Linked DNA regions of Halioglobus japonicus. The protein of the gene in region 3 interacts with the protein of the main gene of each other region in a pairwise test. Links are inferred from orthologs where the notes say so. Each region holds a gene or a part of one and is shown on either strand. Other genes may lie near its edges. The genes, in order: dnaE, ctaD and BST95_RS18085.

Evidence for each region.
Region 1: the proteins of BST95_RS18085 (region 3) and dnaE interact in binary tests that used the Escherichia coli proteins (3 or more experiments, as listed by UniProt). The link is inferred for Halioglobus japonicus from one-to-one orthologs.
Region 2: the proteins of BST95_RS18085 (region 3) and ctaD interact in binary tests that used the Escherichia coli proteins (3 or more experiments, as listed by UniProt). The link is inferred for Halioglobus japonicus from one-to-one orthologs.

Annotation. Positions count from the first base shown.
Region 1 is NZ_CP019450.1:1,856,086-1,866,598, reverse strand. What follows is about bases 6,468-10,513. They hold dnaE (DNA polymerase III subunit alpha), read right to left. Parts: upstream 10,157-10,513; coding sequence 6,668-10,156; downstream 6,468-6,667. Other genes in these bases: BST95_RS19940 (NUDIX hydrolase), read right to left, coding at 6,468-6,554. Outside these bases: BST95_RS08790 (PEP/pyruvate-binding domain-containing protein), read left to right, coding at 1-2,252; BST95_RS08785 (hypothetical protein), read left to right, coding at 2,249-3,271; BST95_RS08780 (TIGR03617 family F420-dependent LLM class oxidoreductase), read left to right, coding at 3,284-4,300; BST95_RS08775 (arylsulfatase), read right to left, coding at 4,352-5,875; BST95_RS08770 (DUF1244 domain-containing protein), read right to left, coding at 5,897-6,187; more of BST95_RS19940, read right to left, coding at 6,198-6,467. UniProt on the Escherichia coli protein: DNA polymerase III is a complex, multichain enzyme responsible for most of the replicative synthesis in bacteria. This DNA polymerase also exhibits 3' to 5' exonuclease activity. The alpha chain is the DNA polymerase catalytic subunit.
Region 2 is NZ_CP019450.1:561,254-570,654, reverse strand. Bases 3,900-6,833 are described here. They hold ctaD (cytochrome c oxidase subunit I), read left to right. Parts: upstream 3,900-4,546; coding sequence 4,547-6,121; downstream 6,122-6,833. Other genes in these bases: BST95_RS02705 (cytochrome c oxidase subunit 3), read left to right, coding at 6,737-6,833; BST95_RS02710 (cytochrome c oxidase assembly protein), read left to right, coding at 6,136-6,693; coxB (cytochrome c oxidase subunit II), read left to right, coding at 3,900-4,531. Outside these bases: aroE (shikimate dehydrogenase), read left to right, coding at 1-128; BST95_RS02740 (gamma carbonic anhydrase family protein), read right to left, coding at 125-685; BST95_RS02735 (YheV family putative zinc ribbon protein), read left to right, coding at 763-1,017; BST95_RS02730 (hypothetical protein), read right to left, coding at 1,014-1,646; BST95_RS02725 (MATE family efflux transporter), read right to left, coding at 1,713-3,044; more of coxB, read left to right, coding at 3,386-3,899; more of BST95_RS02705, read left to right, coding at 6,834-7,705; BST95_RS02700 (DUF2909 domain-containing protein), read right to left, coding at 7,780-8,031; BST95_RS02695 (SURF1 family protein), read left to right, coding at 8,092-8,844; BST95_RS02690 (hypothetical protein), read left to right, coding at 8,837-9,401. UniProt on the Escherichia coli protein: Cytochrome bo(3) ubiquinol oxidase is the terminal enzyme in the aerobic respiratory chain of E.coli that predominates when cells are grown at high aeration.
Region 3 is NZ_CP019450.1:3,838,460-3,847,915, forward strand. Bases 2,095-5,083 are described here. They hold BST95_RS18085 (methionine aminotransferase), read left to right. Parts: upstream 2,095-3,009; coding sequence 3,010-4,158; downstream 4,159-5,083. Other genes in these bases: BST95_RS18075 (indolepyruvate ferredoxin oxidoreductase family protein), read right to left, coding at 2,095-2,397; BST95_RS18080 (Lrp/AsnC family transcriptional regulator), read left to right, coding at 2,533-3,009; BST95_RS18090 (amidohydrolase), read left to right, coding at 4,146-4,931; BST95_RS19850 (hypothetical protein), read left to right, coding at 4,960-5,083. Also shown: more of BST95_RS18075, read right to left, coding at 1-2,094; more of BST95_RS19850, read left to right, coding at 5,084-5,385; BST95_RS18095 (DUF3014 domain-containing protein), read left to right, coding at 5,313-5,876; BST95_RS18100 (OmpA family protein), read right to left, coding at 5,937-6,977; DnaA regulatory inactivator Hda, read right to left, coding at 7,069-7,764; BST95_RS18110 (AI-2E family transporter), read right to left, coding at 7,754-8,836; BST95_RS18115 (DUF2066 domain-containing protein), read right to left, coding at 8,824-9,456. UniProt on the Escherichia coli protein: Shows aminotransferase activity with methionine and histidine as substrates, and to a lesser extent also with phenylalanine.

The DNA.
Region 1 (10,513 bases), 2.0 Mb from region 3 along the record:
CCTCTGCCATTGGTGAGGATGGCGAGCATGCCTCCTTCGCCGGGCAATACGAATCCATTCTAAATGTTCAGGGCCTGGAACAACTGCAAAGTGCGATCGAGCAATGTGTCGCATCGCTGCACAGCGATCGCGCCGACGCCTACCAACATGACCAGCACATCGCCCCGGCGACCATGTGCGTGGTTGTCCAGAAGATGGTCGACGCCGCCGTCGCCGGTGTGCTCTTTACGGTGGACCCCGTAAGCAACCGCTACGATCGGCTGGTGATTGACGCTGTAGCCGGCCTGGGCGAGGCGCTGGTCAGCGGCGAAGCGACACCTGACCACTACGAGTTCGATGAATCCGGCACCCTGTGCTATTCGGAAGTCGTCAACGACAGTCCCCTGTTGGCTGACGATCAACAGCAGTTACTGATCAGCCAGGCTCGCGCCGCAGCGCAACAGGCCGGGCAGCCACTGGACATGGAATGGGCCATCGACGGCGCAGGCCAACTCTACTGGGTACAGGCCCGGCCTATTACCACCCTGGCGAGCGATCTGCGTGAGCAGGACACGGTTGTTCCGCCTCAGGACATAGTCACTCGCTGCAATATTGGCGAAATGATGCCCGGGGCCTGCTGCCCCTTAACGCTATCGGTAACAGGTCGCGGCATCGAACAGGGAATGCAACATATGCACGTATCCTATGCCGGACGCCCCGCTATCACCGATGACTGGACCCAGGTCGCCATCAGCCACGGCCAGATGTTCATCAATATGACTGGCGGTGCCGTCGCCTCCGCGAGCGTCATGGGCATTGATGTGGAATCCCAGGGCCAGAGCTTGTGTGGTCGCGTAGTTCCGGGTCTGCAAGGGCCACCGCCCAGGCCCCTACCCATCAGGCTGCTGGGGTTCGCCAGGCTGTTGAAATACATTCTGGGCGCAGACAAGGCTATCAACACCTTCCGCACCGAGCTGGACAGCTTCAGTATCAATACGTCAGGCGATAGTGCCGCCGTTCTACAAGCCATAAACACGGCGCTTCCTGTGCTACACCGGGCCTACTGGGTGCATCTGCAATCCTCCGCCACCTCGGGCTTTTCAGGCGCCGTCTTGCACGTCATGCTCGCCCGCGGCCCCGGCGACGAGGCAGACCATGAATCCGAGGCTGCGCGCCTGCTCGCAGGCGCAAAAGACGTAGAGAGTGCCGTGCTCGTGGAACAGCTGGACGACATTGCCCGCGGGATCGCCGGCCTTGAGCGAGATACGGCAGAGGCGTTTTGCGAACTATCCCCAGCGGAAGCGCTGGCGTGGTTGGGCGACAAAACCACATCGGACATTGCCAACGCATTCGACGCCTTTCTGGAACGACATGGTCATCGCGGCTATCGCGAGCTCTGTGTGCGTCAGCCCAGCTGGTCACAACACCCTGAGAGCCTTGTGTCTACGCTTCAAGCCAGTGTCAAAGCCCGACTGGCCGGCGCCACAGATGACGTTTCTCCCACCGCTATCAATCTCGATGAGCTTTCCCGAGGGCTGCGCTGGATTCTGCCTAAAGCTCACAACGCCATCCGCCGACGCGAGGCAACGAAGTCAATGCTGGTGAAAGCCACTCACACTTTGTCAGAGGCGTATCACGTACTCGGGCAACGGCTGGTCGCCAAAGGCGTACTAAAAGACAGCGACCAGGTATTCTTTTTCAGCCATGCAGAGCTCCAGTCACTGACTAATGACGCGCACAGCGAAGAGAGCGACTGGGCCAATATCGCCGATCGACGGCGTATGGCGCTGGCGTTTCAGAACCAGATCGAATTTGAAGAAATCTGCTATGGCCCACCGCAGCCTATCGACAAACGCACCCGGGCCCACGACGAGGACGGTCAGATCCGCGGCCGCGCTGTCTCCAGAGGTGTGGCTGAAGGACCGGCGCGCGTGGCACATAGTGTCGAAGAGGCCAGCGCCCTGGAGCCGGGTGAAATTCTGGTAGCACCTATTACGGACGTTGGCTGGACACCCTACTTCAACCTGATAGCCGGACTTGTAACTGACATCGGCAGCTCTGTATCTCACGGCGCTGTCATCGCGCGCGAATATGGCCTTCCAGCCATCGTAAATACCCGCGAAGGCACTCGCCGCATTACCACAGGTGACCTGATTCGCCTGGACGCTGATAACGGTACTGTAGAGGTTCTTCAATGCAGCGCCGGATCAGCGGGGACACCGAGCACAACCGACAACACCACGGATAGCGAAGCCAGGAGTAACCCGAGATGAGCGCACCGTTCGATATCAGCCAATTCGGCATCGTCGCTGAAGATGAATACCCCCACCCGTTCAGCCCCGATCACATGGACTGGAATGAGTCCTACTTCTTTGACTGGTATAACGACGATGCCACTTTCGCCGGGCACTGCCGGGTAGGCTGGCACCCGACACAGGAACGGCTGCTGTTCTGGCTGTTTGTCTACCACAACAATGAATGGCTGGTGATTGAAGAATACCGTTTGCCCTTCTCAGCATTGACTCTGAATAACGACGACAAGGCCTTTAGCTACAGTGGCTGGGGTCTGGAATGCAGCTATACCCCCGGACAACCTCTTGTCGACGGCAAGCTAAGCGTCAGGGGATTCGCCAGGGTGATCAGTGGCGTGCGGCTGGGCACAGTGCTTCCGGTCGCGGTGGACCTGCAACTGGAGGCGGTAGCACCACCGCACTCCCGGGGTGCTGGCGAAGTGGAGAGTCACAGTGCCGAGGGCTATGCGACCAACCGCTATGAGCAACCCATGAAAGCTCAGTGCACCACCAGTATTGCCGGTATTGAGAGTGTCTTCGATGTTCGCGGCGAGCGCGATCACTCCTGGGGGCCTCGCCCCTGGGACATGGAGTGGGCGTTCCTGGTCATCAATAACGAGCAGTTCAGCCTGCAGGCCACGGTGGTCAATATTCCCGAGTGGCCGGCCATCAAAATGGGCTACTTCAAGCCGGCGGACGCTGCTATGGTCAACCTCACGGACGTCGATTTTCAGGTGGAATACAACGCAGCATCGCCGGAGCAAGCCGTAAGCGGCACCATCGTCCTCACCGGTGAAGACGGCTCGGTAATTCGTGCCGATATGGCGGCTGTCTCAGGCACCGAAATCGACATTACCCATACCTTCGCCATTCCGAAGCGCACAGAGTATCGGCGCTCGCTGGTGCGGTGTACATTCGATGACACGTATCAGGGCATAGCCAGCCCCGGCTGGTTCGAATGTAATCGCAACATTGACAGCGGCAGTGCCGGCAACCACTAGGACATCAGCATCATGACAAGCATCGACGCGCCCTTTTACGCCACGGTGGAGAACGCCGCTGAAGAAGCCAGGCGGCTGGCGGCAGAGGGGTTTGACGGGGTCTATACCCTGGAGGGCAACACCGACCCGTTCTTCCCGCTACTGCTTGCTTCCGAGCACGCACCGCAACTGGATATCGCCACCGGTATTGCCGTCGCCTTCCCCCGCAACCCCTCGCACCTGGCGTACCAGGCCTGGGACTTGCACAAATTCAGCAAGGGCAAATTTTTGCTTGGGCTGGGCTCCCAGATCAAAACCCATATTGAAAACCGCTTCGGCTGCGAGTTCTCGCGCCCGGCGGCGCGCATGCGCGAGCATATTCTCGCGACCAAGGCGTTTTTCGATTGCTGGCAGGACGGCGAGCGCCTGAATTTCGAAGGTGAATTCACCCGCCACACCTTGATGACGCCCATGTTCAATGCAGGGGAAAACCCCTACGGCAAGCCTCCCGTGCTGCTTGGCGCGCTGGGGCCAAAAATGACCGAAGTGGCCGGCGAGGTGGCCGACGGCATCATCATGCACCCCTTTAACAACCAGGCCTTTATCGAGCAACACGCCCTGCCCGCAGTACACAAGGGGTTGGAGAAGGCCGGCAAGTCGAATACGGATTTCATCATTTCTCTCGGCGCCATGATTGCCACCGGTGCTACCGAAGAGACCATGCGAGCCGCCAAGGACAGCATTAAAGGCCTGTTGGGTTTTTACGCCTCTACCCCCGCCTACAAACCCCCGATGGAAGCCATCGGCTACGGCGAGCTACAGCCAGAGGCCAATCGCCTGACTAAGGAAGGGAAGTGGGACCAATTGGCAGATCTGATCGACGACACCTTCTTCGAAGCCTTCTGTATCTACGATGAGCCAGAAAATGTTGCCGTACGAGTGAGAGAAAAATACGGCGACATGCCCAACCGCATCAGCCTGTATACGCCCTATGCCACACCCGAAGGTTTCTGGGCACCGATTATCGAGCAAATAAAAGCCCACGCGTAGGTGGGCTTTAGCGACACCATTGGCGCGGTCTCTATCCGCGCCTGAGCAGGGTTACTTGATATCCTGCAGGTACTTGTCCGTCAGCTTATCGATGCTCCAGGAATCGGGCACCTGACTCGGCGGATACTGTTCAAACGTCTGCAGGTACTGCGTGGTGACAGCGCTGGCCATATACATCCAGGCGGCCTTATCAATCATCCAGTCCCAGTAGGTGTTGGAGTTGTGATCGGCTCGTTCAAAGGGGTCGCGGCGCAGGTTGAAGATCTTCGGTACGCGCAATGTCACAGAAGGCTCGGCCCACAGCGCCATGGTCTGGGCGCGGTTCTCTGCATACACAATCTTCCAGTCGCCAACGCGCACACATACTGGTAAGCCGCCGTCATTGTGGTAAATGAACTCCTTGCGTGGGCCTTCCTCGCTTTCACCGGTCAGGTAAGGAACGAAGTTATAACCATCAAGATGAAGCTTGGATTTCTTCTTTCCGACGCGCTTGCCTTTCAATAAATCCGCTTTGAGATCGGCATCGCCGGCTGCGGCCACGAGGGTGGGCATCCAATCCAGGTGTGACATCACCGCATTAGAGACCTGGCCGGCTTCAACCTTAGCGGGCCAGCGCATGACAGCGGGCACGCGATAAGCGCCTTCCCAGTTGGAATTTTTCTCACTGCGGAACGGCGTAATACCGGCATCAGGCCAGGTGTTGTAGTGCACGCCATTATCGGTGGAGTAGAACACAATGGTGTTTTTGGCGATCTTGAGTTCATCCAACTGGTCGAGCATTGCACCCACTAATTCATCGTGAGCCACCATGACGTCGTTGTAAAAATCCTGGCCAGACTTACCCAGGTGTTTCTCAGCAGGGTGAGTACGGAAGTGCATGCCGGTGGTATTCACCCAGACAAAAAACGGCTTGTCCGCCTTCACAGACTGATCGACAAACTTCTTCGCCGCGGCGACGATTTCTTCGTCGACGTTCTCCATGCGCTTGCGCGTCAGTGGCCCGGTATCTTCAATACGACCGTCCGCATAAGAGCGGATAACACCACGGGGGCCAAACTTTTGTTTGAACCACGGTGCAGTCGGGTAGTCCACATCTTCAGGTTCTTCCTCGGCATTGAGGTGATAGAGATTTCCGAAGAACTCATCGAACCCGTGATTGGTGGGCAAATGTTCGTCTTTGTCACCCAGGTGATTTTTGCCAAATTGCCCGGTAGCGTAACCGTGATCTTTGAGCACCTCGGCAATTGTCAGGTCGCGATCCATGAGGCCTAGTTCAGCGCCCGGCATACCGACTTTCGACAAGCCGGTACGCAATGGCGACTGACCGGTAATGAAACTGGAGCGGCCGGCGGTACAACTTTGGTCGCCGTAGTAGTCAGTAAAGCGCACGCCCTCATCGGCGATACGATCAATATTCGGCGTGCGATAACCCATAATGCCGTCGCTGTAGGCGCTGATATTGGTAATGCCGATATCATCACCCCAGAACACCAGGATATTGGGCTTGTCGTCTGCCAGGGCAGGCACGACGGCAAACGCGCAAAATAATAACGTGTGTTTGATGAGTTTTATCATTATCGTTCCTCGTCGCTGGAATTATTCAGCGGGTTTGTTATTCGCAAACGCCGCCATTTGTTCCGGGGTAGCCTTGGTTTGGTAACGCGCTTTCCACTCGCCATACGGCATGCCATAGACACGCTCACGGGCGGCGTCATAGTCGACACTCTCGCCCTGCTCTTGTGCCGCGGCCACATACCACTTGGACAGGCAGTTGCGGCAGAAACCAGCCAGGTTCATCAATTCAATGTTCTGCACATCCTTGCGGCTGTCGAGGTGTTCAAGAAGGCGGCGAAACACCGCCGCTTCAATTTTGTCGGTGTCTGACATGTTGATTTCTCTACTCTTGTTCGAGTTGCTGGTAGGGGGTATTCAGTATAGTTCGCAGGGCAGCACCCTGCCCGGGGAAGCGCCATTCGACGTCATCGACGTCTGTTACAGGGAGCCATATCGCGCGACGGGCCTCGAGTACAGCGGGCTTGATCTGACCCGATTCAGCGTGAATCTGGCAATGGTAAAGATGAAATCCGGTATCAAACACGTGCAACAGTCGACCGGGGACCAGGTCCAGGCCGATCTCTTCGTAAGTTTCCCGATGGGCAGTACATTGCGCCGATTCACCCTGCAACGATTTGCCACCAGGGGGCGACACTTTTCGGGCCAAATTCTCAATCAACAAAATCTTACCGTGGACCACCGCGAGGCACCCCCCGGAAGGAGCAAAATCGGCCTTGCCCTGGTGAGGGCAGGGACGGGAAGAGTCCGCGCAAGCGGCCAACAGAAGCGTCAGCACTAGCGCCGCAGTAAGCCTCACCGGTATTCCAGCGCCACTCTGTCCTGACCTAACTGGTCGCGCAGCGATTGCAGCAGTTCATCGGTCGGCGACACACGCCAGTTCTCCCCGCAGGTGAAGCGAGCCTGGTTATGGCCCTGCAGGTACATCATAGACACCGGACAGCTGCCGCCGCGCCCTGACTCCAGGGTGCGCTGTAACTGGGCAACAAATGTGTCATTGAGTTGCTCGCCGCGCAACTGCAGGCTCAGGGCTGAGGCATAGCTCTGGCGGGCCTGGGTCAGATCGCGCACGCCGCTAACGCGCATGGCCAGGCCACCTGAATAGTCATCGTGGGCCACCTTGCCCTCGACAATCACGATCTTGTCTTTACCGAGCAACTCACGCGCCTCATTAAACGCCTCGGCGTACACCGTGACTTCGAGGCGCGCGCTGCGATCATCGAGCGTAAGAATGGCCATGGTATCGCCGCGCTTGGTCTTCATGGTGCGCATGGCCACAATCAGTCCGGCCAGCACCTGATTCCCCTGCTTGTCGGCACGTAAATCGGCGATGCGCGTCGGCGCGAATTTACGGATCTCACGCTCATACTCGTCGATGGGATGCCCGGTAATATACAGCCCCAACGTGTCCTTTTCGCCGCCCAGGCGCTCCTTATCAGGCCAGGGGCGCATATTGCGAAACGGTGCGTACACATCCTCGTGGCCGCTTCCCTGGCTGGGCACCACCTCGCCAAACAAATCATCGATGCCGGCATCCCGGTTGCTGGCACTCTGCTCTGCAGCCTTGAGTGCATCCTCCATGCTGGCCATCAGCACCCAGCGGGTCTCGCCCATGGAGTCCAGAGCACCGGAACGAATCAGAGCTTCAATCGCCTTGCGATTAACCTTGCGCGGATCGGTGCGCGCACAGAAATCAAACAGGTCCTTAAATGGACCGCCCTCTTCACGGGCCTTGAGAATATTCTCGATCGGGCCCTCACCGAGGCCTTTAATCGCACCGAGACCATAGATGATATCGTCCTGCTCGTTCACGGTGAACATGTACTGCCCTTCGTTCACATCGGGCAGTTTGAGCGACAGCTTCATGCGCCGGCACTCTTCGACAAAGATCACAATCTTGTCGGTATTGTCGAGTTCCGAACTCATCACCGCCGCCATAAATGGTGCGGGGTAATGCGTCTTCAGCCAGCAGGTCTGATAGGAGACCAGTGCATATGCTGCCGAGTGCGACTTGTTAAAACCGTAGCCGGCAAACTTTTCCACCAGGTCGAAAATCTTCATGGCCAGGGTGCCGTCAACACCCTTGCCCTGGGCACCCTCTTCGAAGATGGCGCGCTGCTTGGCCATCTCCTCGGGCTTTTTCTTACCCATGGCACGACGCAGCATATCCGCACCACCCAGGGTATAGCCGGCCAGCTCCTGGGCTATCTGCATCACCTGCTCCTGGTACAGGATGATGCCGTAGGTGGGCTGCAGAATCGGCTGCAGCCACTCGTGCTGGTATTGCGCGTCGGGGTAAGAGATTTCCTCGCGCCCGTGCTTGCGGTTGATAAAGTTATCTACCATGCCCGACTGCAGTGGGCCTGGGCGGAACAGGGCCACCAGTGCCACAATGTCCTCGAAACAGTCTGGCTGCAGGCGTTTGATCAGATCTTTCATACCGCGCGATTCCAGCTGGAACACGGCGGTAGTCTCGGCGGACATGAGCAGGCGGAAACTGGGCGCGTCGTCCAGCGGAATCTGCATAATATCCAGAGGCTCTTCACCGGCGCGCGCCCTAGCCGGGTTAATCATTTTCACGGCCCAATCGATGATTGTGAGGGTACGCAGGCCGAGGAAGTCGAACTTGACCAGCCCGGCGTCTTCCACGTCGCCCTTGTCGTATTGGGTGACGAGGCCGGAACCCGTTTCGTCGCAATAAAGCGGCGAGAAATCCGTCAGTTTGGAAGGCGCGATCACCACACCACCGGCGTGTTTGCCCACACCCCGGGTCACCCCCTCGAGTTGCTCGGCCATGTCCCAGATTTCTTGGGCCTGGTCATCCTCGGCAAGAAACTCACGCAGTGGCTCTTCCTGCTCGAGCGCTTTTTCCAGGGTCATGCCCACTTCAAAGGGAATCATCTTCGAGAGTTTGTCGGCCAGGCCGTAGGACTTACCCTGAACCCGGGCCACGTCGCGCACCACCGCCTTGGCGGCCATGGTGCCGAACGTAATAATCTGCGAAACGGCCTCGCGGCCGTAGTTATCCGCCACGTACTCGATAACCTTGTCGCGCTTCTCCATACAGAAGTCGACGTCAAAGTCAGGCATGGATACCCGCTCGGGGTTAAGGAAGCGCTCGAACAGCAGGTCGTATTCGATGGGATCGAGGTCGGTAATCTCCATCGCATAGGCCACCAGCGAACCGGCACCGGAACCCCGCCCTGGCCCGACGGGAATATCGTGCTCCTTGGCCCAGCGGATAAAGTCCATCACGATCAGGAAGTAGCCGGGGAAACCCATTTGCACAATGGTGTCGAGCTCAAAATCCAGGCGCTCGCGATAGCGTTGTTGCACCTCGGGAAAATCGCTGGCACTGGTATCAAACAAAACTTCCAGGCGCGCATCCAACCCATCGTGGGACAACTGCCGGAAAAACTCATCCATGGTCATGCCATCGGGGATGGGATAATCGGGCAGATACGGTTTGCCTAACTCCAACACGACGTTACAACGGCGGGCAATAGCTACCGAGTTGGCCAGTGCTTCGGGAATATCTGCAAACAGCTCCTGCATTTCCTGGGGCGAGCGCAGGTACTGCTGATCGGTATAAGCGCGCACCCGGCGCGGGTCGTCCAGCGCCCTGCCCTCACCAATACACACCCGCGCCTCATGCGCCTCAAACTCTGAGGCCTCCAGGAAGCGCACATCGTTTGTCGCCACCACGGGACACTCCAGTTCTCCAGCCAGTGCCACGGCCCGGTGCAGATGAGTCTCGTCACCTTCACGCCCGGTGCGATGCAACTCGAGGTAGTAGCGCCCAGGGTAAAGATTCATCCAGTACTCAGCCCGCTCCCGGGCAAGCTCGGGCTTATCGCTGAGCAGTGCATGGCCCACATCACCGGCAGCACCGGCCGACAGGGCAATCACGCCTTCAGCGCACTCCTCAAGCCAGGCTTTGCGCACATAGGGCTCACCGAGATACTGGCCATCGGTATAGGCCTGGGATATCAGCAGCGTAAGGTTCTTGTAACCGGCCTCATTCATGGCCAGTAGGCACATGGGGTAGGACTTCTCGGGATCGTCGGCTTCCATCACCCTGAGGTCGGTGCCAAAAATGGGCTGCACACCGGCGCCAAAGGCAGCTTTGTAGGCCTTTACCAGGCCGTAGAAATTGGTGAAGTCAGTGACTGCTACGGCGGGCATGCCCAGCTCGGCTACCCTGCCCATCAGGGGCTTGAGCCGCACCAGGCCATCGACAATTGAATACTCGGAGTGGAGGCGTAAATGCACAAACGAAGTCATTCATGCAGTGTACATTTGTTGGGTTTTTTCGGCAGCAGTTTTCTCTCGCTCGAAGTGTTTGCGGAGTTTTTGCTAACCGGATCGGAGTCACCTGTAAGCCTTCAGAAACCGCTGCAAGGCCATCCATGGCGCGCTTCGGCGCACGGCATCCATGCCTCCCGACGATTTCTGAAGGCTTACAGCTGCCTCCGCTCATCGATCCGTACCACAAGGCAGGTAAAATGAGGCGCCACTATCATGAGGCCTTTCACGCCAAGAGCAGTGCGGATGGTCGGTGGGGCTTACCTCACCATCAGACCGCGCCAATGCGCAGCGAGAGGCGGCGAAGGGCTTTCCTCGGTAAGTGTTTGAGGCGTG
Region 2 (9,401 bases), 3.3 Mb from region 3 along the record:
GGGCAGTGGCGGATGGTTTGGGAATGTTGGTTGAGCAGGCGGCTGAGTCGTTTTACATCTGGCGCCGCGTGCGGCCTGAGACCCAGTCGGTGATTTCCGAATTGCGTCTGGCGATGGAGGCTGCCTAGCCTCGCTCCAACTCGTCAATGTGCTCGTCTTTAAGCTTGACGTAGTTATTGGCGCTGTAACTGAAATAGGTCATTTCTTTCTCGCTCAGGGCGCGCATTTCCCGGGCCGGGCTGCCTGCATACAGATAGCCTGACCTGAGGGTCTTGCCGGGAGTCACCAGCGCGCCAGCGGCGATCACTACGTCGTCCTCAACGATTGCACCATCCATGACGGTGGCACCCATGCCGACCAGCACCCGGTTGCCAATTGTGCAGCCGTGCAGTGTTGCATTGTGCCCAATGGTGACTTCTTCACCGATTAATAGCGGCCAGCCGTCCGGGTTATAGGGGCCGGCGTGGGTAATGTGTAGCACGCAGCCATCCTGAACACTTGTGCGGGCACCAATGCGAATGCGATGCATGTCGCCGCGTATCGCCACCTGGGGCCAGACTGATACATCGTCGCCCAGTACCACGTCGCCGAGGACGACCGCCGATGGGTCGATCAGTACGCGCTCGCCCACCGTAGGTGTCATGTCCTTGAAAGTACGCAGGCTTGTCGCGGTGTAATGTTGCATGGAGGGTCTCGCTGGGTCGGTGGGCTGCTACAATAGCCAGCCCCGGCCTCATTGGCCAGCATCAGAGAGCACGCATTATGTCATCCGATCATACCCGTCGACGTTTTATTGCCGGAGCGGTCTGCCCCCGCTGTGGAGCGATGGACAAAATCGTGGTCGACATGGACAGTAACCAGCGTGAATGTGTGGCCTGCGATTTCAGCGAGGCCCGCCCCGAGGCACCGCCCTCCCCGTCGGAACTGCCCACGCGCGTCAGCCGGGCTGCGGCGCGACGCGTGGAGACTCCCGCGCAGGTGGTAACCCTGGTAGATCCCGCCAAAACAGACGATTAACCGGCCAGGCGCAGGCGTATTTGCTGGGGTGAACCGGTCAGCGTCTCGCTGCTGGCTATCGGCGGTGTTGGTGCGTCCGTGCCGGGTAGCGCCTTGACCTTTTCCCAGACATGCTCCCGCTCCAGCAGTTGCGCGGCGGCGTATTGCACCAGCTGCTCCAGGCGCGTGGCGAACTCGTCTCCGAGCAGGTGGTGGACGATGAGGTTGGCTTCGGTCATGTCCAGGGGCAGCAGCGGCCGCTGTACGTGGCGGAAATGGTGATCATTCACCTCTTCCAGCAGTCGGTGCGCCAGGAAGGCTTCGTCGAGCAGCGCCTCCAGCCCGCCAGCCTGCGGTAGTTCCTCTGGCGGGCTCAGGAAGTAGTCCTCGGCAATGTGCAGAAAGGGCGCCGCGTAATCGAAAAAGCCAAATTGCTTACTCACCGCGGTCACCAGGCTCAGGCAGCCTGGCACACTCTCCACGTAATCGATAACAAAGGCGAGCAACGCCTCGGCCGGTTCTTCGGTCGGGAGCTCTAGTTTGGCGTGCAAGTCCGGAAGGCGCCGTTCCAGTGTGTGGCGCAAGTCATGAGTGCGCGATTCATGGTCCAGCGCACGGTTGATGCTCTCCCGGATATCGGTTGTGCTCATGTCGCCGTCCGATAAGGATCATCTGCCTGCGGTAACAGCAAAGGCTAGTACAAGCTGGGGGATTTGCTAATGTACGGCGGCCTGCCAGGCCTGTCGCTGTGACACCTGGCGATAGCAGGCATACAGCGTAATGCCCCGCGCCAGGTTGAAGGCGGCGAAGGACAGCCACAGGCCGTGGTTGCCCCAGCCGGTGGTCAGGTACCACAGCGGCAGGTAGACACCCAGGGTCGAGATCAGCATGGTGGTCATCATGTGGCGGGTCTGGGCGCTGCCAATAAATACCCCGTCCAACAGATAGCTGGGCGCCGCCAGCAGCGGCAGGACCACCAGCCAGGGGTAATATTGGCCTATGAGTTCTTTTACGGAATCAAGGCTGGTCAGCGCATTCAGCAGGGGAGCCTCAAACAGCACCAGGGCGACACTGACAGTGCCCGCCGACACCGCGGTCCAGAGCGTGCAGCGCGCCACAACCCGGTAGAAACCGGGCAGGTCGCCCGCCCCCAGGCGATTGCCGGTGAGCCCCTCGGCAGCATAGGCGAAGCCGTCCATCCCGTAGGCGCCAATCAGCAGCAGTTGGATCATCAGGGTGTTGGCGGCCAGGGTATCGGTGCCAAAGTTTTCGCCGGCGGCAGTGAAGAACGCGAAACTGAACAGCAGGCAAATGGTTCGGACGAACAGGTAGCGGTTACTGCTCAAAATTAGGCTGTAAGCGCTCACAATCTTCATATCTCTCATAACAGCTTGAGTATTCAGCTGGTGCCGATGTCGCCACACCGTATACAGGGCAAGGGTACAACCCAGGTATTCGGCGATTACGGTCGCCATTGCGGCCCCATCGCTGTTGAGCCCAAGCCCCATAACGAACAGGAAATCCAGGGCGATATTGGTAAGGTTGGTGGCGACCACAATAAGTAGCGGCCAGCGGGTATCCTGACGGCCAATGCACCAGCCCACCACGGTATAGGTCAGAAGTACCGCTGGTGCGCTGAGGATACGAATGTTCATGTAGCTATCGGTCAGAGGCGCCAGCTCAGGCGCGGGCGCCATCATGCCCATGCCCAGTGCAAGTAACGGGGCATGGAACAGCAGTACCCCTGCTGCTATCACCAGTGCGATGGCGCTGGAACGAAAAAGTACCAAAAAGGAATCATGATGGTTGCCGGCGCCCTCTGCCAGAGCCACGGGGCCGGTGGTGCCCATGCGCAGAAACGAGAAGCCCCAGTACAGGAAGGACAGGATCGCCGCGCCAACCGCAACGGCCCCCAGATATTGGCTGTTGTCCAGGTGACCTAGAATCGCTGAATCCACCAATCCCAACAGCGGAATGGAAATATTCGAAAGAATGGCCGGCCAGGCGATATCCCAGATTTTGCGATCCAGCGTCCGGTGTGACGTCATATCTGGTTAAACCTGCCTCAAGTTTTGGCCGCTATGCCTTTGATTTGTGGAAGTTTGCCGCTCTGGGCGGCCAGGAAAGCCTTGGGATTTGGCGACCAATATGGTTATACTCTGAGCGTTTCTGTCCTGCGTCTAATTGTCGCACCATGGGCAGAACGAAGTCAGCTGGTAATTCCGTACCCTGTCTTTGCATCGGGCAACCTCCCCAAGGTTTGCCTGGAGGCGACGTCGTTTGTGCTTAAAACGGCCCGCGAGGTGGTAGGCAATGCGAGGGGCTATTAACAAAAGCCAGTTGATGGGAAGTACTTATAAATAGATAAACTACAATGGAGACACGGGAAATGTGTTGTATCGCGAAGCGGCTGTTCAGGCTCGCGCTTGGTCCTGTGCTTGTGTTGTTTAGCTCCGCTGTCCTTGCGGCTCACGGCGACATGAATGAAGTCAACATGTCACCGGGTGTCACTGATGTGGGCGCGCAGATCTACAACCTGCATATGATCATCCTCGGTATCTGTACAATCATCGGTATCGGGGTGTTCGGGGTAATGTTTTATTCCATCTACGCCCACCGCAAATCCAGGGGCCACGAACCGGCCACCTTCCACGAGAGCACCAAGGTAGAGATCGCGTGGACCGTGATTCCGTTCTTTATCCTCATTGGTATGGCGTTCCCGGCAACGTCAACGCTGCTCGAAATCTATGACAACGATGAAGCTGAAATGGACGTCATCGTCACGGGCTACCAGTGGAAGTGGAAATACGAATACCTGAATGAAGAGGGCGAGAACGTCAGCTTCTTCTCCAACCTTCGCACCAGCCAGGGCGAGATCTACAACAGCGAAGACAAAGGCCAGCACTACCTCCTGGAAGTGGATGAGCCGCTGGTGTTGCCCACCGATACCAAGGTGCGTTTCCTGGTAACTGCCAACGACGTGATCCACTCCTGGTGGGTTCCTGAGCTTGCAGTGAAGCGCGATGCGATCCCCGGCTTTATCAACGAAGCATGGACCAAGACCTCTGTTGAAGGTGTTTACCGCGGCCAGTGTGCTGAGCTGTGTGGTAAAGACCACGGCTTTATGCCGATTGTGGTCAATGTGGTGAGCAAAGAAGAATACGCCGAGTGGCTCGGTGGCAAGCAGACCGAAGCGGCCCAGATCAAAGAGCTGATGGCCAAGACCTTTACGCTCGATGAGCTGATGGAGCAAGGCAAAGCGGTTTATGATCGCAACTGTCTGGCGTGCCACGGTGCTGCCGGTGAAGGCGGCGTGGGTACGGCGATTGCCGGCAGCCCCATTGCCACCGGTGAACTGGGTGGCCACCTCGATGTGGGCATTAACGGCGTGCCCGGCACCGCGATGCAGGCCTTTGGCCCGCAGCTGAACGATGTCGATATGGCCGCTGTTATCACTTACCAGCGCAACGCATTCGGCAACAATATGGGCGACATGGTTCAGCCCATTGATGTCTTTAACCACAAGAAAGGCTAAGCGGAGGATTTAGCGATGGGAGATCATCATCACGGCCCCGCCAAGGGCATTTCTCGGTGGCTCTTTACCACCAACCATAAAGACATTGGAACCATGTACCTGTGGTTCTCGTTCGCCATGTTCCTGCTTGGCGGCTTTTTTGCCATGGTTATTCGTGCCGAGCTGTTCCAGCCCGGCATGCAGCTGGTAGATCCGGCATTTTTTAACCAGATGACCACCATGCACGGTCTGGTCATGGTATTCGGGGCGATTATGCCCTCCTTCGTTGGCCTGGCTAACTGGATGATCCCGATGATGATCGGGGCGCCGGACATGGCTCTGCCACGGATGAATAACTGGAGTTTCTGGATCCTGCCACCCGCATTCCTGCTGCTGGCATCGACTCTGTTCATGGAAGGCGGCGCGCCCGCTTTCGGTTGGACGTTCTACGCTCCGCTGTCGACCACTTACGCGCCGCCGTCAGTGACTATCTTCATTTTCTCAGTCCACGTACTGGGTCTGTCGTCCATTATGGGCTCGATCAACATCATCGCCACGGTGATGAACATGCGCGCGCCCGGTATGACCTACATGAAGATGCCGCTATTCGTCTGGACCTGGTTGATCACCGCCTTCCTGCTGGTGGCGGTAATGCCGGTACTGGCCGGTGCGGTCACCATGATGTTGATGGATATCCACTTTGGCACCAGCTTCTTCTCGGCTGCCGGCGGCGGTGACCCGGTACTGTTCCAGCACGTGTTCTGGTTCTTCGGTCACCCTGAGGTATACATCATTATCCTGCCGGCATTCGGTGTGGTTTCGCAGATTATCCCTGCGTTCTCCCGCAAGCCGCTGTTCGGTTATGACTCCATGGTGTACGCCACAGCGTCGATTGCGTTCCTGTCCTTCATCGTATGGGCGCACCACATGTATACCGTGGGTATGCCAATCGCAGGCGAGCTGTTCTTCATGTACGCCACCATGCTGATTGCGGTACCGACGGGTGTGAAGGTCTTTAACTGGATCTCCACCATGTGGCGCGGTGCACTGACCTTTGAAACCCCGATGCTGTTCTCCATCGGCTTCCTGGTACTGTTCACCATTGGTGGCTTTACCGGACTGATGTTGTCTATTGCACCGGCGGACTTCCAGTACCACGATTCCTACTTCGTGGTCGCCCACTTCCATTATGTAATGGTTGCGGGTGCGGTATTCTCCATGACCGCTGCGGTGTACTACTGGCTGCCCAAGTGGTGCGGCAAGATGTACAACGAAACCATGGGTAAGACCCACTTCTGGATTTCCTTCATCGGCTTTAACCTGACCTTCTTCCCGCAGCACTTTGTGGGTCTGGCAGGTATGCCGCGTCGTATTCCGGACTACGCTCTGCAGTTTGCTGACTTCAACATGATGTCTTCCATTGGTGCCTTTATTTACGGTGCCTCGCAGATCCTGTTCCTGTACAACGTGATCGCTACTATTGTCTCCGGCAAGCCCACCTCTGAAGAGAAGGTATGGGACGGTGCGGAAGGCCTGGAGTGGACTGTGCCCACACCTGCGCCCTACCACACGTTCGAGACACCTCCCAAGATCGAAGCGTCTGCGCACTGATTGGTGGGAGTTAAGTGATCAAGGTAAGCGCCAATCCTGCCATCGATACCGTCATCAAGCTGGTGGCGGTAGCGGTGGCCATGTTTGCGTTTGTCTTTGTGGTGATGGTGCCGCTCTACGACGCGCTGTGTGATGCCCTAGGCATTAACGGCAAGACGTCCGCCCAGGCGTACACTTCGGTGGTTGCCGAGGTTGACGAGAGCCGCACCGTGACAATCCAGTTCATGGCGACCAATAACGAGGGCATGCCCTGGGAATTTGGTCCTGACGTGAACGCGATGAAGGTGCATCCTGGTGCTGTGAACGACACGGTGTTTCACGCCCGCAACCCGCTCTCTGAAGCCATGGTTGCCCAAGCGGTTCCCAGTGTCTCGCCGGCCCGTGCGGCCGAGTACTTTCACAAAACAGAGTGTTTCTGCTTTAACCAGCAGCCTCTGAACGGTGATACCGCGACTGAAATGCCACTGCAGTTCATTGTCGATCAGGATTTGCCGCGGGATATCCGCACTATCACCCTGTCGTACACAATATTTGATGTAACTGATATGGCGGGCGGCGTAGCCGCCCGTTGAGGCGCAGGTTGGGGAACCTGCGAGCTAACGGAGATATATAACGATGAGTAATCCGACCTCGACAGAGTACGAAAAGTACTACGTCCCAGAGCAGAGCAAGATGGCGGTACTCGCCACCATTGGCCTCATGCTCTCGATTTTTGGCGCCGCCAGCGTCATGAACGACAAGACCTTTGGTGACGGTATCACCAGTGGGTCCTGGTCTACACTGATCTTTGGCCTGTTCTGGTTTATGGCGGTACTGTTTGTGTGGTTCCGCACGGCAATTCGCGAAAACATCGCCGGCATGAACAGCGCCCAGCTCAAGAAATCCTATGTGATGGGGATGTTCTGGTTCATCTTTTCTGAGGTGATGTTCTTCTTCGCCTTCTTTGGTGCACTGTTTTACGTGCGCACCCTGGCGGGCCCCTGGCTGGCTGGTGAAGGTGAAGGCGGCCGTATGAACGGCCTGCTGTGGGAAGGCTTCCAGTATGCCTGGCCGATGATGGAAACACCTCAGGAAGCTGTGGGCGGTGCCGCGGTTCAGCCTTTGGCCAACAACGGCTCTTTCACCTCCGCTGAGACGTCCATGGCCTTTAGCGAAGTATCGGCCTGGTACAAGTGGCTACCACTGTGGAACACCATTATCTTGCTGACTTCCAGCTTCACTGTGCACATGGCGCACATGGGCATTCTTGCAGGCAACAAGCGCAAGTTTAACGCCTGGCTAGGTATTACCGTTGGCCTGGCGATTATCTTCCTGTTCGTGCAGTACTACGAATACTATGAAGCCTACGCGCACTTTGGCCTGACCCTGAATTCGGGTATCTACGGATCCACGTTCTTCATGTTGACCGGTTTCCACGGCTTCCACGTGCTCATGGGTGCGACCATGCTGGCAATCCAGCTGATTCGAAGCCTGCGTGGCCACTTTACCGCGGATGACCACTTCGGTTTCGAGGCGTCCAGCTGGTACTGGCACTTTGTTGATGTGGTCTGGGTGTTCCTGTTCCTGTTTGTTTACATTCTGTAAACGACGGCGAGCAGGTTTAGCCCAGGCAACGAGACCCCCGCCCTGATGCGGGGGTCATCGTATCCGGGGCCTGATTATTGCGATGCGGGTTCTTCGGTCAAAGGCTGAGGTCCGGCATCCCAGGGATTGCGATTACCGAGTTGGCCGGTGGCAATACCGTAGATGATGACCAATAACAGCGCGACGCCCAGAGTGAGGCGCACGCCGAGCGAATGAAAGGTGCGCTTTTTGTTTTTGTCCCCCTGATCAACCATCAGGTAGTAGAATCCACTTCCCAGGCTGGCGACCAGGGCCAGCATCAGAATGATTATTAACGCTTTTAACAATGGGGTACCTCCTAGCGTGAGCCTGCAGTATAAACCACTCCGGGAAACGGGCGCTGGCTAATGTCGGGCCCGCTGGAATTTGATTTTGAGTGGCGTATTACGCTGTTCACCCTGTTGCTGTTGCCGCTGCTGATCTCGCTGGGTTTCTGGCAAATGGACCGGGCCCAGGAAAAAGCGGCGCTGGCCCAGGCGTTTACAGCCAAACAGGCCAGCCCCCCTGCCCCACTGACCGCAATCGATGGGCAGTCAGCCCAGGCGCTGGCCTATTTGCCGGTCAGTCTTGAAGGCAAATACCGCAACGAGTATTTCCTGCTGGATAACCGCATGCAGGCAGGCAAGTACGGCAATGAGGTACTGGCGTTGTTTGAGTTGGAAAACGGTGAGCTGGCGCTGGTTAATCGCGGCTGGGTGGCGGCCGACCCGAGCCGCCAGCGATTGCCGGAAGTTCCGCCAGCCCCAGCGGCTGTGCGCCTTACCGGCCATGTTTATGTGGCGCCGGGAACGCCGTACCTGCTGGCGGATGAGGCGCTGGCAGAGGGCTGGCCCAAGCGGATACAGGCGGTGGAGATGAACAAGATTAGCGCGGCACTGGACGGGAATGTGTTCCCCTACCCGGTGCGCATCGACGCCGGCCAGCCCGGTGCGCTGAGCGTGGACTGGCAGGTGATTAATGTCAGTCCGGAGAAACACACAGGATACGCCGTACAGTGGTTCACCATGGCCGCGGTACTGGCATTGATTTACCTGCTGCGCAGTACCAATATCTGGCAGCTGTTGCGAGGCCGCAGGAGGGCCGGCGACGACCATGAGTGAAGCACAAGACGATATCCAGCTGCGCAATAACCGGCTGGTCCTACTCACTATCATCGGCATACCGGTGACGATGATTTTGACGGGCACCTGGCTCTGGTACTTTGTGATCAACGGCAAGCTCGACCTTGTCGACGCCCTTGGCACGGCCAATATGGGTACGCTGGTCCAGCCGCCGCGGCAGTTGGACGACTACCCGCTGCTGGCCCAGAACGGTGAAGCAGGGCCCTACGCGGACCTGCCGCTGAAATGGACGTTGCTGGTGGTAAATAATGATCCTGTTTGTGACGCCACCTGTGAAAACAGCTTGTATATGACCCGCCAGATTCACATCGCCATGGGTAAAGAGCTGAATCGTATCGATCGCATGTACATTTCCGAGGTGCCGGTCGCCGAGACACAGCTGGGTGTCGCCCAGCTCAGTGACGAGCGCCCTGCCCCGGCAAGCTTTGCCGAATACCTCGAGGCGGAGCAGAAGGGGCTGACGCCGCTGGTATTGGGTGATCGCGCCTTTGATCAGCTGTTCCCCGAGCTCGCAGCCGACCAGACCACCTGGTACC
Region 3 (9,456 bases):
GACCATATCGCAGCCTACCAGCAGGTCGGCCTCACCCGCGGGAATGCGCACCGCCTTGATCTCATCCTGGTGGTTGCTCACCCGCACATGGCTGACGACGGCGCCAAATTTCTGGGCGAGACCAGTCTGGTTCATGGTGGCACAACCCTTGCCCTCGATGTGTGCGGCCATGGCCATCAGCGCGGTAATTGTCAGCACACCAGTGCCGCCCACACCTGTCACGACCGTATTCCAGGGGCGCTCCAGTGCAGGCAGCTGGGGCTCGGGCAGGGGATCAAAGAGAACGTCAGTGCCGCTCAGGTCACCCGCCGACTTCTTCAGCTTGCCGCCCACCACGGTAACAAAACTCGGGCAGAAACCGTTGGCACAGCTGTAGTCTTTATTACAGGCGCTCTGGTCAATCTCTCGTTTGCGGCCCAGTGCTGTTTCCTTGGGCATAACAGACAGACAGTTGGATTTAATGCTGCAGTCACCGCAGCCCTCGCACACCTCGTCATTGATAAAGAGCCGCACGTTGGGGTCATCCATGATGCCCTTCTTGCGACGGCGGCGCTTCTCCGCCGCGCAGGTCTGCTGGTAGACAATCACCGAGGTGCCTTTGAATTCGCGCAGCTCTTTCTGCAGCGCGTCCATTTCATCGCGGTGATGCAGACTGAAGCCCGGCACATCGCGGAACTGGCCGCGCCACTGTTCTGGTGCGTCGCTCACCAGCGTAATGCGGCGCACGCCTTCGCCGCGCAATTGCAGTATCAGGTCACCCACACTCAGGGGGCCATCAATGGGCTGCCCACCGGTCATAGCCACTGCATCGTTGTACAGAATTTTGTAGGTAATGTTCACACCGGCGGATACCGCAGCGCGAATAGCGAGAATGCCCGAATGGAAGTAAGTGCCGTCGCCGAGGTTCTGGAACACGTGTTCAGTATCGGTAAACGGCGCCTGGCCAATCCATGTCGCACCCTCGCCGCCCATTTGCGTGAACGTGTGCGTTTCGCGGTCAGGCATCCAGGTGGCCATATAGTGACAACCAATGCCACCCAGAGCGTGGCTGCCTTCAGGCACTTTGGTTGAGGTGTTGTGCGGACAGCCGCTACAGAAGTGCGGTACGCGCTCAATGGTGTCGCGCGGTGTGGCCAGCGAGGCTTCTTTTTCCTCGATCCAGCGGATGCGCTGTTCCATGCTCTCGGAGTTGTAGAATTTGCGCACACGGCCGGCAATCGCCAGGGCTACTGTCGCCGGGGTAAGCTCACCCAGGTTTGGCAGCAGATCGCGGCCGTCTTCGTCGAATTCGCCAATCACGCGGGGGCGGGAGCCCACAGGGTAATTGTAGAGTTGGCCCGTTAACTGGTCTTCGATGATCGAGCGCTTTTCCTCGACCACAAGTATTTCTTCAAGGCCTTCGGCGAACTCATGGGTACCCTGCGGCTCGAGCGGCCAGGGCATGCCCACTTTGTAAACACGCAGGCCGATTTCCGCAGCCACGGCCTCGGTAATGCCCATATCCTCAAGCGCCTGCATAACATCCAGGTAGGCCTTACCGCTGGTGATAATGCCCAACCTGGCGTTGGGGCTATCGACCACAATCCGGTCGATACTGTTGGCACGGGCAAACGCGCGCGCCGCGTAAATCTTGTATTTGTTGAGCCGCAGTTCCTGGTCGAGGGGCTTGTCCGGCCAGCGGCCGTGGACACCGTCTTCCGGCAGGTCAAAGTCCTCCGGCACGACAATCTGAATACGCCCGGGATCGACATCGGCGGAAATCGCCGAATCCATGTTTTCGGTAATGGCCTTGAGTGCCACCCAGCAACCCGAGTAGCGCGACAGTTCCCAACCCATAACGCCAAGATCGAGCACTTCCTGCACATTGGCAGGTGCCAGTACAGGCACAGAAGCGCCCATAAACATGTGCTCAGACTGGTGAGGCAAGGTTGAGGACTTACAGGCGTGGTCATCACCGGCAACGGCCAGTACACCGCCATAGCGCGAGGTGCCAAAGGCATTGGCGTGCTTGATCACGTCCATGGACCGGTCGACGCCAGGGCCTTTGCCATACCACATGCCAAACACGCCATCGTACTTGGCGCCCTGAAAAAGGTTGGTCTGCTGGCTACCCCACACGGCGGTAGCGGCGAGGTCTTCGTTAATACCTGCCTGGAAGTGAATATTGTGCTCGGCAAGGAACGGCCGTGCCTTCCACATCGCCTGGTCGACGTTACCCAGCGGGGAACCCCGGTAGCCCGAGATGAATGCCGCTGTGTTCAACCCGCGCGCCACATCCCGCTGGTGCTGCAGCATCGGCAGGCGCACTAACGCCTCAATGCCTGTCATATAAGCACGCGTTGCATCCAGTGCATATTTGTCGTCCAGAGAGACTTTACGGAACTGAGCGGATCCCATTGCTATCACCATGCCGGCCATGCTTATTAGTGCCGATATTCTGAGCGATTCCAGCGGGAATTATTATTTGATTTACGCACGTTTTAAGACAAAATATGCATAAATTATCTATTTGAAAATACATAAGAGAATAATATGACCGAATCACTGGCCAAACAGGACGTAGAAATCCTGAAAATACTCCAGCGGGACGCCACGACAAGCACCGCCGCCATCGCCGAGCGCATCAACCTGTCTCAATCACCCTGCTGGCGCCGCATCAATCGCCTTGAGGAAGACGGCCTGATCAAGCGACGCGTGGCCCTGCTCGACCGGGCCGCCCTGGGAATGGACGTGGTAGTATTCGCCACCATTAACCTCACCTCTACCGGGCGCCAGAACCTGATCGAGTTCGAACAGGCCATTGTGGGCCACCCGGAAGTCACCGAGTGTTACACCATGACCGGGATATGGGACTATATGCTGAAGATCGTCACTCGCGACATTCGCCATTACGAGGAATTCGTGCGTAACACACTCACCGCCAGCCCCTCCATACGCGAGCTGCACTCGCATATGGCGGTTACCGAAATCAAGAACACCACCGAACTACCACTGGATACCCAACTGTAAATGGTCACCCTGCAAACGAAGCTGCCCAAGGTCGGCACCACCATTTTTACCCGCATGTCGGCCATGGCCGCAGAGCACAATGCCATCAATCTCTCCCAGGGCTTCCCGGACTTCGAGGCTCCGCTGGGGCTGCGCGAGGCGCTCGCCAGGGCCACCATGGAGGGCCACAACCAGTACGCACCCATGGCCGGCCTGCCCGCGCTGCGCGAACAACTGGCACATCAGTTGCAACTTACCCGGGGCGTTTCCGTAAACCCCGACACTGAAATTACCGTGGTACCAGGAGCCACCGAGGGCATTTACTGCGCCGTGATGGCCTGCGTGAAACCCGGCGATGAAGTAATTGTGCTCGACCCCTGCTACGACAGCTACGAACCTTCTATCGAACTGGCCGGAGGCGTGGCTATCCACGTGCCGCTGGGCAACGATGGTTTCTCGCCAGACTGGCAGAAAATTCGCGACGCCGTTACCCCGCGCACCCGCATGATCATGGTCAACACACCGCACAATCCAACGGGCAGCACATTTACCCCTGCAGACATGGACGAGTTGCAGGCGCTGGCGGAGGAGCATGACCTGCTGGTCAGTAGCGACGAAGTCTACGAGCACCTGATTTACGATGGCAGGCAGCACTGCTCCGTTTTGCAATGGGAAGGCCTGCGCCAACGCAGCTTCGCCCACTATTCCTTTGGCAAGACATTCAGCGTCACGGGCTGGAAGACCGGCTATTGCGTGGCGCCGCCTGCACTCACCGCAGAGATGCGCAAAGTGCATCAATTCGTGGCGTTCGTGGCGGTAACCCCCGTCCAACAGGCCATCGCAGACTTCCTCGCGGCGGAACCAGGCTACCCGCAGACCCTCGCCAGCTTCTACCAGGCGAAACGCGATCTGTTCTACAATGCCCTGGCAGATTCGCGCTTCAAGATCACCCCCAGCGGAGGCACCTATTTCCAGCTGCTGGACTACAGCGCCATTACTGATACGCCGGATTATGAGTTGTGCGAACAGTGGACGCGCGACGTAGGTGTCGCCTCCATCCCCATATCCATTTTTTCCGAGCAGCCGCAGGCGCAACACTATCTGCGATTCTGCTTTGCCAAGTCCGACGAGGTACTGCTGCAGGCAGCGGAGATTCTATGCAAGATTTAAACGTCACTCTGGTTCAGCGGCCACTGGCCTGGGAGTCACCCGAAGACAATCGCCGGCAAATCGCCAAGTCGATCGCCGAACATGCCGCCCAGTCAGACCTGATCGTACTGCCAGAAATGTTCACCACCGGTTTTTCAATGAATGCCCTGGCCAATGCCGAGGCACCCGGCGGCGCCACCGAACAATGGATGCAGGCGCTGGCCCAACAATACGATTGCGCCATTACCGGCAGCGTCGCGATTGCGCCGGTTACCGAGGCGGAACAGACAACGGTCTACAACCGCATGCTGTTCGTCACACCAGATAACTGCCATCACTACGACAAGCGCCACCTATTCCGCATGGCGGGAGAGCACAAACGCTATGGCGAGGGCAAGGAACGCGTTGTGGTCGCCTGGCGCGGATGGCGCATTCTCCTCCAGGTGTGTTACGACCTGCGCTTCCCGGTGTTCGCCCGCAATCAGGGGGACTACGACATGGCACTGTTTGTCGCCAATTGGCCGGACACTCGCGCCCTGCACTGGCGATCACTGCTGGTTGGCCGCGCCATTGAAAACCAGGCCTGTGTGGTCGGGGTCAATCGTATTGGCAACGACGCCAATAATCTGAGCTACAGTGGAGACAGTCTCGCCGTGAAAGCAGACGGCACACTCGCTATCGATATGGCGGGTGCCGAAGACGTTCGCACCGCCACATTCTCAGGCGAGGAACTGGCTGAGTACCGCAAGCGTTTTCCCTTTGCCGCGGATGCAGATGAGTTTAAGCTGATGTAAGTGAACGGAATTCAACCGGGGGAGTCGAATGAATATCGACAACGAAGGCACGGAGCAACCCATGCAAGCGGACCAGGAGGATCGTCCCTACGACGAATTCGAATCATCCAGCAGTGGACCACCCCTACTCTCCATTGTTATCGGCATTATCCTGATAGCGCTGATTGGCGCCTGGTTTATGCTGGGTTCGGAAGAGCCCCCCGCGCCCGAGCCGACAGTCACAGAGATTACGCCGGCAGCTCCCCCGGAACCGCTGCCCGAACCGGAACCGGTTGTCACACCCGCACCGGATATCCCCGAGCCAGATCCGGTTGAGGCTTTACCTGAGCCGAACACACCGCCCCCACCACCCCGCTTGCGCTGGAAGACAGCGATCCTGTCGTGCGCGACACCAGCGCCCCGATGGTCGCCGGCAGTGTGCTCGAGGCGGGCCTGGAGAACGACCAGCTACTGAATCGCATGGCAGGGCTTATCGATGCCACCAGCCAGGGCCGCGTCTTCTATGAGGTCTTTAAACTGGCGCCACCAGCGACACAATTTGCCGTCATTGAGAAGGGCGATATCGCCTATATCGATCCCGCCAGTTACGATCGCTACGATGCCTACACCCAGGCGATTACAGGCCTGGACGCAGACATGCTGGCGGCAACCTTCCACACCTTCAGACCGCTGCTGGAGGAGGCCTATGCGTCACTGGGTTACAAGGAAGAACAACTGGATAATTCGCTGATCAGAGCACTGGACACTGTCATTGCAGCCCCTGTGCCTTCCGAGCCGGCCGCATTGGAGAAAGATATAACTACCTGGCACTACGTCGACCCGGAGCTGGAAAATCTGAGCCCGCTGGCCAAACAGCTCATTCGCATGGGGCCTGACAATCAGCGCAAGCTACAGGCCCACGCCACTGCCATTCGGGCTGCGCTCTTAAAGGCGCCTGCGCAGTAGGTGGGCCAGCCGAGATACCCACGCAAGCAGGCTGCTTGCGCGGGTACTGTGCTGGCAAGCTTACTCTGCGTACTCCACTTCCAGCGTCGCCATGACACGTCGGTTTTCAGCGCGACCCTCACGGGTGGCGTTGTCCGCCACAGGCTGACTCTCGCCATAACCCTTCGCTTCCACACGCCGTGGTGCTATGCCGTGCTCATTAACCAGCAGGTCAGCCACAGCCTGGGCGCGGCGTTGTGACAGGCTCTGGTTATAGCTCTCGGGGCCACTGCTGTCGGTGTGCCCTTCAATGTCCACATGGACGTCCTCAAAACGCTTGAGGAAGTCGGCGAGTTCGCTCACATCATTGAAGTACTTTTCCTCTACCGTGGACGAATCGAAGCCAAAGTTGACCATCATCTTGATCGAAGCGACCTGGGTGACCGGCAGCGGACAGCCTACGGAATCGACCCGTGTGCCGGCAGGTGTACCCGGGCACTGGTCCATATCATCGGCCACGCCGTCACCGTCTTCATCACTGAACGTGTATGCGTCGGCGTCGCTGGCACCTGCGCCCGAAGTGCCGTCTACATCACCGAGATAGTAGTTGAGACCAACGCTTAGCAGCGTGTCCTTGTAATGTTCGTCCAGGCTGTAGAGCATCCGCGCCTCTCCAGACAGACCCAGACGCTGAGTAATCATCCAGCGAGCACCAAGACCACCATTCAAGGTGGTCTCCACCGTATCGGCATCGCCATAATCAATGTCGATCTCGCCAGCACCAAACGCCAGATAGGGGCGAATGCGTCCCGCATCACCGATATAGCTGCCACCGTAATACTTCATTCCGAGCTGCCAGGTGACAATATCGGCGCGGCCCATGCCATCTTCGGTGCGGGTATCGTCATCGGCATACAACACCTCAGCCGCCCACTTGTCATTAAATGCCCACTCCAGCCCCGCCCAGGGCGTCTCGGTGTCATTCAGTTCACGCGAGCCATCGTTTTTCCACAGGCCCATACCTAAATTAAGGGTCAGGGGAATCTCGGCATGGGCGGCGGGCGTAACGACAGCCAGGCTTGTGGCCGCCAGTACGGCCGAACGGAGAAAAGTTTTTTTCATGGGTATACCGCTCTCTAAGGTTTGGTTACATGACTCCAAAGAGTAGCACTCGATTGTGACAGCGCCAGCCAAAGACACGGGTATTCGTTCGCTAAAACCCCAGCGTCTGTTTCACAAACGGTATGGACAACGCCCGTTGATAGGCCAGCGACGCTCGATCGAGTTTATCCAGACAATCGAGCAACCCATCCAGGCTGCGTGGAGCACGCTTTACAAGGTAGGCGGCAACCTCCGGGGGCAGTTGCAGGCCGCGAAGCGCCGCGCGGAATTCGAGTATCAGGCACTTGCGTTCGTCGTCGCTGGCGGGCAGGTGATGCACCACTCCCCATGCAAGGCGGGAGCGAAGATCTGCCAGATCAACTTCAAGTGCTCGCGGTGAAGCAGCCGCGGCGAGCAACAGACGGCAGCCTGTTTCGCGGGCAGTGTTGTACAAATTGAACAACGCCATTTCCCAGGCGTCGTTGCCGACCACAGCATCCAGATCATCCAGGCACAGCAACGCCATATGCTCTGCGCCCGCCAACACATCCTGCGGGGCGTAGCCAGCCAGTTCGGCCAGGGGCAAATACAGCGCTCCACCGCCGGCCAGGTGACAGGCCGCCTGCAGCAGATGTGACTTGCCGCTGCCCGAGCCGCCGTGAAGATAAATGACCGGCTCGCCCTCGGCGGCAACCTGCTGACGCAGGCTACCGAGCAATACAGCGCCCCCGTCCCCCGCCAGATAGTTTTCAAATGTGGCGTCGTCTCGCAGGAAGACTGGCAGCGCCAGCTGAGCTTCACTCGCCATGGTACAACTCACTTGCTCGATAATGCGCCACCGCATGGCGCACAAAAACCATAATGACAGCGGCTACCGGTAGCGCCAGTACAACGCCGACAAAGCCGGCCAATTGGCCGCCCGCCATCAGCGCGAAAATCACTGCCACGGGATGCAGGCCTATGCGGTCACCGACCAGCACGGGCGTAAGAATCATCGACTCCAGGGCCTGGCCAATGCCGAACACAATGGCCACCCAGATCAGGGCTGTCCACTCACCAAACTGCGCATAAGCTGCGATAAAGGAAGCCAGAATGCCCACCAGGAAGCCCAGATAAGGCACGATACTGGCGAGGCCAGCAATCAACCCGAGCAACAGCGCCAGCTCCACACCAACCAGCCACAGCCCGATACTGTAGATAACACCCAGTGCACACATCACCAGGAACTGTCCGCGGAGAAAAGCGCCAACCACTTCATCTGCCTCTCCGACCATGTATCCAACCCGGTCCTGCCAGGCCACCGGCAGCAGATTTAAGGCCTTGGCCACTAACAGATCCCAGTCACGCATCAGGTAGAAGGCAACCACAGGGACCAGGGCAAGATTGGCGAGCCCCAATAACAGGTTGGCACCCGAGCCGGTGATCTGTCTGAGCATACTGGCAGTGAATTTACCCACCGACTGCCAGTTGTTGGCCACCTGCTCCGACCAATCCATTTGCGGCAAGCTGGAGCCGGGTAGATCAAGACGGTCCTGCAGCCACGGAATGGCCACCTGGGTCACCCAATAGTAGATATCCGGCACCCGTGACACCAACGCATCCAACTGATGCAGCAACCTCGGCACGGCGAACAGCACAGCGGCAAGAAACAGCAAGGTGAAGAGTAGGAATACCACCAGTACACCGCCGGTGCGGCTGAGACCACGACGCTCCCAGGCATCCACCAGTGGATCACCGAGGTAGGCGATCAACGCTCCCAGTACAAACGGGCTGAGAATAGGCTCCAACAGATAGAGCAATACGGCGGCGACTACGAAAGTAGCCAGCAGCAACGGCCAGCGTTTCACAACCGCTTGCTCTGGGGGCGTTAGTTCTGCCATAGGTACTCCAGTGCGCCGACGCTACCACCCTGGGCCACCAGGTGTTCATTCAATTCAATCAGCTTGGCAAGGTCGTCGGCCTCCGCCAGCGACACCAGCGCTAGTTCCACTCGATCGCCGGCGATTCGGCGCACATTGGCATGATCAACGAGCTCCAGATTTTCCAACCAGGCCACCAGTTCCGCGTAAGCAGAAAACTCATTGATGCCAGACACGTTCAGCATCACCAGCGCATCATCGCCGGCACTGGTCACAACCGCGTATCGCCTGGCCATGCTCTCTGCGGCCAGCCCCACCCCCTGGCGGGAGAAACTGGCAGATTCCGGGGCAGATGCGTGGCGATCGAGGCGATTGCGACCATCGAGATAACTCCAGTCTCCCAGCCATTCGCCTGTCGACATGGCCACCACACGCCCAAACAGCACGTCTTCCGCGCCATAGCGCTGGGACGCCGCCTGCAGTGCTCCACCGTCGAGGTTCCACACATCATCCACGCTAACAGCTGTCGCATCGGTAAGGTCGTACAGTGGCAATTGTGCGGGAATACCGCGCTGATCAAACTCCGCCATTAATTGGCGGGCCAGATCCGGCGTGGTATCCATGCTCACAAACTGCCGGTC